Regions from separate parts of the Phytobacter cepae genome, predicted to be linked through region 1. Evidence: predicted binding sites of a transcription regulator. Region 1 holds the regulator's gene; the other holds the start of a gene.

Region 1 (4,152 bases):
CATTTTCCCGATTATTTAACGCGATAAATTACCATTCCCAACTGTTATTCCACGTCTGCGCCAAAACGGATTGAAATCTGTGTTCCTGGTCATATTCCTGATGCTCATTCAGGTAAAGTGCTTGATCATTCATGCGGGCAAAAATAATCTTGATTCGTGGTGTGAAACAAGTTTTTAGCACTCACAGCTATTCCCTGGTTTTAATTTGTTGCTGAATGCCTTTGCACAGCACTTTTGTTTTTTTAGTCAAAGAGGAACAATTATGATCGCGTTTGTCGCTAAACGTAAGGCGATAGCGTTAGCTATTGCCAGCACAACAGCAATATCAGGTTTAATGATAACCCCTGCGGTAAATGCCGAAGGTTTTGTCGATGATTCAACGCTTACCGGCGGGGTGTATTACTGGCAGCGTGAACGCGATCGTAAGGACGTCACCGACGGTAATAAATATAAAACAAACCTTGCACACTCAACCTGGAATACTAACCTCGATTTCCAGTCCGGTTATGCAGCAGATATGTTCGGTATCGATATTGCCGCGTTTGCGGCAATCGAAATGGCAGAGTCATCCGGCAGTGCACACCCTAATGAAATGGCGTTTTCCAATAGTCACAAAGTCTATGACGAAGACTGGGCGGGCGACAGAAGTGGGGCCAGTCTTTATACCGCGGCGGCAAAATTTAAATATGGTCCGGTATGGGCGCGAGCGGGTTACATTCAGCCAACGGGGCAGACACTGCTGGCCTCCAACTGGAGCTTTATGCCGGGTACGTATCAGGGTACGGAACTAGGTGCAAAACTTGATTATGAAGATTGCGGTGCACTGAGTTTCTCGTATATGTGGGCCAATGAATATAAAGCCCCCTGGTACAACGAAACCGATTATTTCTATCAAAATGATGGCGTGAGCAAGATTGATTATGTCCATTCACTCGGCGCGCAATATGATTTTAAAAACGATCTCATTTTAGAAGCGGCATTTGGTCAGGCGCAGGGCTATGTTGACCAATACTTTGCAAAAGCCAGTTATAAATTTGATATTGCGGGCAGCCCATTGTCGACAAGCTATCAGTTCTACAGCTCACGCGATAAAGCATCTAATCACACCATCAATGATATTTATGACGGTACGGCCTGGTTACAGGCACTGACCTTTAATTATACCGCAGGGCCTGTCGATTTACGTCTTGAGGGAACATGGGTCAAAGCCGATGGTCGCCAGGGATATTTCAATTCGCGTATGACGCCGCTTTATGGCTCGTCAAATGGCCGACTGGATATCTGGTGGGATAATCGTTCTGACTTTAACGCCCATAATGAGAAAGCGGTATTTGTTGGCGCTATGTATGATCTTAAAGATTTAAATCTTCCGGGCTGGGCGGTAGGCGCATCCTATGTGTATGGCTGGGATGCCAAGCCATCCAACGTTTCCTCTGGCGACCAATACTATAAAGCCAATAATTCAATTAAGGAATCCGCTTACAGCCTCGACGTCGTTTACACCCTGCAGGATGGTCTGGCGAAAGGGACGTTATTTAAACTGCACTTCACGCAGTTTGATAACCACTCTGATATTCCAAGCTGGGGCGGTGGTTACAACAACATCTTCCAGGATGAGCGCGATGTGAAATTTATCGTGATCGCACCGTTTACGATTTTCTGATGCGAGAGAAGGGCAAAATGAAAAAAAGCATAATGATTCTGTTTATGACCCTGGGACTTGCTGGCTGCGTACAGCAACCCTCAGCGCCGAAAGAAGATATGCGTTTGAGAGCAGCTTACAGTGCCTGCATTAACACCGCAGAAGGATCGTCGGAAAAACTTGAAGCCTGCCGTAGCGTGTTAGACGTGTTGAAGTCAGAAAAGGCACATCAACAGTTTGCTCATGAAGAATCCGTCCGTACACTGGATTATCAGCAGTGTCTGGACGCCACGCATACGGGCAATGGTCAGGCGGTAAAAGCGAACTGCGATCGTATCTGGCAGGAAATTCGCAGCAACAATACGCCGTAGACACTCTTTTTGTACCACCAATAAAAAAGCCAACCGGAGGTTGGCTTTTTACGTTTACGGAAGATTACTTCGCAATCTCGTGGGCGTTTTCATCGCTGCGGCAATCGCCTTCAGCGCAGTGGCCATAGAGGTACAGGCTATGGTTCGTCAGGCGAATGCCGTGTTGAGAGGCGATTTCACGCTGGCGAGCTTCAATGGAGTCATCACTGAATTCAATCACTTTGCCGCAATCGAGGCAAATCAAGTGATCGTGGTGATGTTGCTGAGTCAGTTCGAAGACAGATTTGCCGCCTTCAAAATTATGACGGGTTACGATCCCGGCATCATCAAACTGGTTCAGAACACGGTAAACCGTGGCCAGCCCGATCTCTTCGCCCATGTCAATCAGGCGCTTATATAAATCTTCCGCACTGACATGATGGTTGTCCGGCTCCTGAAGCACTTCCAGGATTTTCAAGCGAGGAAGCGTGACTTTCAGGCCGGCCTTCTTTAATGCGGTATTGTTGTCAGTCATGCGGAATCTGTCCTGTTGCTAAACGGTTCGCTCCCCAAGGGGAAGCTACAAGGAATGCACTGGGAAATGCGTCTCATTATAGAACTGCCATGTCTAAATGAAAACTGCAAGCCCTCAAGTAAAGTAAGCGTATAAAACGTGGTAGTGCCAACAAAGTCCGTTGCGCTACCCGTTTTAACCAGGCCATATTGTACAGTGCTGGCGGCAAAAGTTAAAAAAATGTAGCAATTATTTCCATTGGTTTTAACTATCGATCTGGCGCAACCCGCAGGATGCGCCAAACAGCATCAGGCATTGATGATATCGTTAAGATTCAGCTCTTCGGAAATCTGTTTAACCCATTTATCCACGCGTGCAGCGGTCAGTTCTGGTTGACGATCTTCGTCAATGGCCAGCCCAACAAAATGGTCATCATCGGCAAGGCCTTTAGAGGCTTCAAAGTGGTAGCCTTCGGTCGGCCAGTGACCCACAATCACCGCGCCACGTGGTTCGATGATGTCACGAATTGTCCCCAGCGCATCACAGAAGTACTCTGCATAATCTTCCTGGTCACCACAGCCAAACAATGCGACTAACTTGCCATTGAAATCAATGTCTTCCAGCGTCGGGAAAAAATCATCCCAGTCACACTGCGCTTCGCCGTAATACCAGGTCGGGATGCCAAGCAGCAGAATGTCATAGCCTTCCAGATCCTCTTTGCTGCTCTTTGCAATGTCGTGTACATCTGCAACGTCTTTACCAAGCTGTGCCTGGATCATCTTTGCGATGTTTTCGGTATTACCGGTGTCGCTGCCGAAAAAAATGCCAGTGATTGCCATGAGTAAAATAACCTCTTGAAACTTAATGATATGGTGGTGGCGTTTAGCCCACGGATAAGGGCAATCATAGCAGATCAGAGAAGCACGCGGAAACTGCAATCGCGTCGGACTGCACTCTCTGCTACATGAAAACGTTATTCAGATGAAGAATCAGAGGAATCAATGCTGTTCAGCGCTTTTAGCTGCTCCAGCAACATCTCTTCGATGAGTTCGCTGCGACTCATTTGACGCGCGTCAGCCAGGGCGTTTAATGCGTCAACGGCCTCCGCGTTGATTTTCAGTTCGACGCGTTTAAGCCCACGAAATTTATCGCGTTTAAGCTGATTGCGTTTGTTAATGCGCAATTGCTCGTCGCGAGAGAGCGGATTGGTTTTAGGACGTCCCGGGCGACGCTCATTCGCGAACAGATCTAGGGTCGTGCGGTCCGTTTGTTCTTTAGCCATGATTTAAGAAATACTACGGGAAGTACAAGCAATCGAGCCTGAGCCCGGGTTGATTAGCGCGCCATCATACATCAGGGAGGCAGGGACGCCAACGCCCGGGCGCGTTATGATGACCGAGCGCCGGGTTTTTAATCAGTTTGTCTTTTCAGCAAGATAACGACGAATAGCGCGCAAAACCGCTTCCGGCTTTTCCGCATGCACCCAGTGTCCGGCACCGGCAATGACATGCGCCTTCGCCTGCGGAAACTGTTTAAGCAGAGGCTGACGATACTGCTCGGTCACGTAAGGGGAGTTGCCACCGGGGATGAACAGGGCAGGGTGGTCCCAGACCGGCACCTCTTCCCAGCCGACAATGTGGGGGTAC
Region 2 (4,152 bases), 1.4 Mb from region 1:
AGTGCTTCCTTCTTAGGATAAAACCTCCGGCCAGATGACCGGAGGGCAGGTAAAGTCAGACAAAAATCAGAAGTCGACATTAACACCCAACTGCCAGGTGCGGCCTGGCATGGTCGCCAGCGCTTTGTCGTAAGCGTCCTGATTGGTTGAGACCTCCTGCGTTCGGCTGCTGAGGTAATCCCAATATTTACGGTCAGTGATGTTGTACACGCCGCCGTTGATTTTGACGTTTTTTGCCACCTGCCAGTATGCCGTCCAGTCAAGCAGACCGTATCCCGGCACGCGCATGTAATCGTTGCTGGCATCGCCAATTGCACTACCGGTATTGGTATAGGATTCACGGCTGGTTGCGGTTGCCTGCTTACCTTTTACGAAGGTGGCAGTCAGCGCGGTACCATACTGTTTCGCCGGGTCATCCCAGGCCACGCCGACGATCGCTTTCATCGGCGCGACGCTGTCGAGATCGATGTACTTGTCGCCCATATAGCGTGACTTAGACTGGCCCTGGGAATAGCCATATGCCAGAGTGGCGCTTAGCCCATTAACCTCCTCAAACCAGGTACCGAAGTTAAATTTGGTGCTGATTTCACCGCCGTAGATATAGGCTTTGTCGCGGTTTTCTGCCTGATAAATGGTGTAGATGTTAGACGGAACACGAGCGAACTTGTCCGGGTTGTTGGTCCGGGTATAGCGGGTATAGGCGATAAAATTCTTATAACTGTTGTAGAACAGCGAAGTGCGCAGCGTAATCCCTTCTGTCACCTCCCCTTTCAGGCCCCACTCCAGGTTATCGCTGGTCTCCGTTTTCACATCGGTATTGCCGATGAGCGCATATTGCCCCCGCCCGGCGTAGCTGGAACCCAGGTTCCAGGAGCCATAAAGCTGGCTGGCATTCGGGAATTCCGCACCACGGGTATATTGCAGGTAAGTCATCAACCGCGGCGTAATGTCGTACTGGAAGGTCAGGGACGGCAGCACCTGAGTATCAGCATTTTTACCGTACAGCGTGGCGACATCAGACTCATCCAGCACCGTGCTGTTGGTGGTCAGGCTGCTCAGGTTCTCCGGCTTCATTGACTGATGCACCACACGCACGCCGGGAATAATGGCGAAATTGTGGCTATCGAGATCGAAATTGATCTGATCCTGCACGAACGCCCCCAGGGTGTAGCTGCTGGAGTCCGCTTCCGGCTGCATGATCGCGCTGAAGGTGCTCGGCACCGGCGACTGGCTGAACGGACGTTCGGTTTTGCTCATACTGGCATTGAAGCCCGCGCTAAGGTCATGGCGGCCAAAGGTTTTCGCCATCGCGTTCTGGATGCCCCAGGTGTTGGTGTCGTAATTCGAGGCGACGGTTTCAAGCGCCAGCGACGTGCTGTCCGGCATGTACGTCCAGTCGTGGGCTTCGGTGTGCTGATAGAAAACTTTCGTGGACATGCTGTCCAGCCAGTCATTCATCGGCGTCCAGTCATCTTTCAGGCTGATGCCCCAACGGCGGGTCTGGGAAGTCTGCTGCGCTTCACCAATAGTATTACTGCCCGCGCTATCCCAGGCCGCGTAATGGGTATGGTTGGTTTTGTGGTAATAGTCCAGCGTGGTGGTCAGTTTATGCGCATCGGTCGCCTGCCAGATACCGGAGGCCATCAACGCATCAGAGTGCCAGTTTGCCGGCCAGGCGTCGTGAGTATCGCTATTGTTACGGGTCTGCTGACCATCGCGACGACTGTAAACAAAGACGCCACGCAGGGTGTCATCGCCCCCGGCCGCAGTCAGGCCGTTGTGCCAACTGCGATCGGCGGAGTCATAATCGCTCTGGTAGCCGAAGTACGTCTCTTTGCCGGCGTGCAGATAATTGTCTGCCGATTTAGGACGGAATGAAACATTGCCGCCAATGGACGTATTGGCATTATCGATGGCGGTCGCGCCCGCGTGAATATCAACATGGCCGTACATGTACGGGTCGATGTAGTCGCGGCCAATGCCAAAGGAGTTCAGACCTGAACGGCTGACGTAGCTGCGCCCGGTCGCGTCCGGTTGCGGGATGCCGTCAACGTCAATGCCGACACGGTTGCTTTCCAGACCACGGATGTTGTACCCGGTGTAGCCGCCACGGTCAAAACCGCTTTTGCCGTTACCTGAGCCCCCGCTGGCGCCGGTCGCCCCGATCAGCGGTTCATAACGCATGATCGAACCAAAGTCGTTCGCGCCTTTATTTTGCAGGTCCTGAGCACTAACGGAATGATTGCTACCCGCTTTAAGCACGGGAATGGGTGCGGTCACCACCATCTCCTCCGCAGAGTCCTGCTGAGCGTGGGGTGTTGTTGCCTGTGTGGTGACCGTATCTGCCGCCAGGGCGGAAGACTGATACAGTGCTGCGAGCAGTGAAGTCACCAGGACGCTTTTACGGAAAGGTGCCTGGGAAAATTGCGATGTACCCATAGTTTTGCAAGCCTTAGAATTTATTAGTATCCGGCTCACAGGTTGCTTCCAGTCTCTTTTATCGGGGTGGCTTCTGTCAGCACAAGACAGGAGTCGCCACCGCGTATTTTAGGATCGGAATAATAATGATAATAATTATCACTTGCAACAACTTCACAATTTCTTCACTTTTTAGCCCGGCTTTTGTATAACTCAGGCTTACATTACTCCCCTACGGTTAACGCCATGACGACCTCAAAACCTGCTGTTACCATCCATTACTGCTCACAGTGCAACTGGATGCTGCGCGCCACCTGGATGTCACAGGAGCTCCTGCACAGCTTTAGCGCCGATCTCGCGTCGGTCACGCTCATTCCCGGTACCGGGGGTATTTTCGTGATTGATATTAACGGGCATGTTATCTGGGAGCGGAAACAGGATGGCGGTTTCCCGGATGCTGCAGAGTTGAAACGGCGAGTGCGGGACTACTGTTTCCCTGAAAAAGAGCTGGGGCATCTGGAGAAAAAAGAGAAGTAGTCTGCACATTGAAACGTACCGGTGAAGCCGCCCCACCGGTACCTGTCATCAACAACGATTAATCCTGGCTTGCCACACCCAGCGAGGACAAGCTGTCCGGCCAGGCGGGCACACTGGCCCGCACGATATTGCGGCCTGCATGTTTTGCTTCGTACAACGCGTCATCCGCGGCCTGAATCAGCTGACCATAATCCGTATGGCTGCGCTGGTTGTGGCTTGCCACTCCGATACTGACGCTGACAATACCCGCTGGTGCGTTAGCGTGCGGAAGCGCCAGATTCTGTACGCTGGCGCGCAGTTTTTCCGCCACTTCCACCGCCCTGGCAGAGCGCATTTCAGGCAGCAGTGCACAAAACTCTTCTCCGCCATAACGAAACAGCAAATCGGTATGGCGAGGTAGCGCGTTACGCATCGCCGTCGCTACCTGCTTCAAACAGAGATCCCCCTGCTGATGGCCGTAGCGATCGTTATAACGCTTAAAGTGATCGACATCGATCAGTAGCAGCGAGAGCGACTTGTTGTTACGCTTGCTGGTGCGCCACTCTTTATCAATACAAAGGTCAAAGTAGCGGCGGTTGCCCACGCCCGTCAGGCCATCGGACAAGGACTGAGACAACAGCTCGTGTGTCTGCTCACGCAATAACGATTCGCGCCGCACCGCCATGCTGACGTCAACGATCTGAATCAGCCCGTAACGTTCTTTATCCCCCAGCGGCACGATAGTCACTGCCTGACTCAAACGCGCCCCCGGCTGTGCCGGTTCGGCAAACAGCGGGAACGGCGAGCGGTGAAGCGACTGCGACAACAGCGCCGGAAGATTGTGACTAATCGCCTGCTTAAGGGCGACGCCCACGCGATGGTTACGCAGGTCAGGAAAAATTGTGAAGAAATCCTGACCAAGCGCGTCGCTCGCCGGTCGTCCTGTGTGTGTTTCTAACCAAGCGTTCCACAGCGTAATGCGGTAGTTCGCATCCACAACTATCACCCCAAGACTCAGGGCGGAAAATGCATCCAGTAACAGCTTGTCGTTCATAGTTATTATAATCCGTCAGGGACCATACCGGATTCCAGGCGCATGATATAGAGCCTGACTTGTTCGCGTAAATCACGCAGTGCCGACATGTCGAGAATAAAGGCCAGGTAGCCCTCGATCTGCTTACGCTCGAGTGAAAAATCGATGCGTAGCATTAATACTGA

What was found. The regulator Fur, encoded in region 1, represses iron uptake genes when iron is present. The targets are predictions, from matches to a motif close to ATAATAATGAGAACNACTATCAA.
Region 2: a site for Fur is predicted at 2,559-2,581, ahead of ACUY4Q_RS10415 (TonB-dependent receptor domain-containing protein). Genes of this name have one in related genera too.

The regions. Positions count from the first base shown of each region.
Region 1 covers NZ_CM135107.1:3,571,105-3,575,256, reverse strand. The annotation lists gene chiP (chitoporin ChiP) at 263-1,663, shown strand; gene chiQ (ChiQ/YbfN family lipoprotein) at 1,681-2,013, shown strand; gene fur (ferric iron uptake transcriptional regulator) at 2,078-2,527, opposite strand; gene fldA (flavodoxin FldA) at 2,815-3,345, opposite strand; gene ybfE (LexA regulated protein) at 3,480-3,788, opposite strand; gene ybfF (esterase) at 3,921-4,152, opposite strand, start outside.
Region 2 covers NZ_CM135107.1:2,217,522-2,221,673, reverse strand. The annotation lists gene ACUY4Q_RS10415 (TonB-dependent receptor domain-containing protein) at 67-2,439, opposite strand; gene ACUY4Q_RS10410 (Rdx family protein) at 2,665-2,955, shown strand; gene ACUY4Q_RS10405 (diguanylate cyclase) at 3,014-3,988, opposite strand; gene ACUY4Q_RS10400 (chemotaxis protein CheC) at 3,994-4,152, opposite strand, start outside.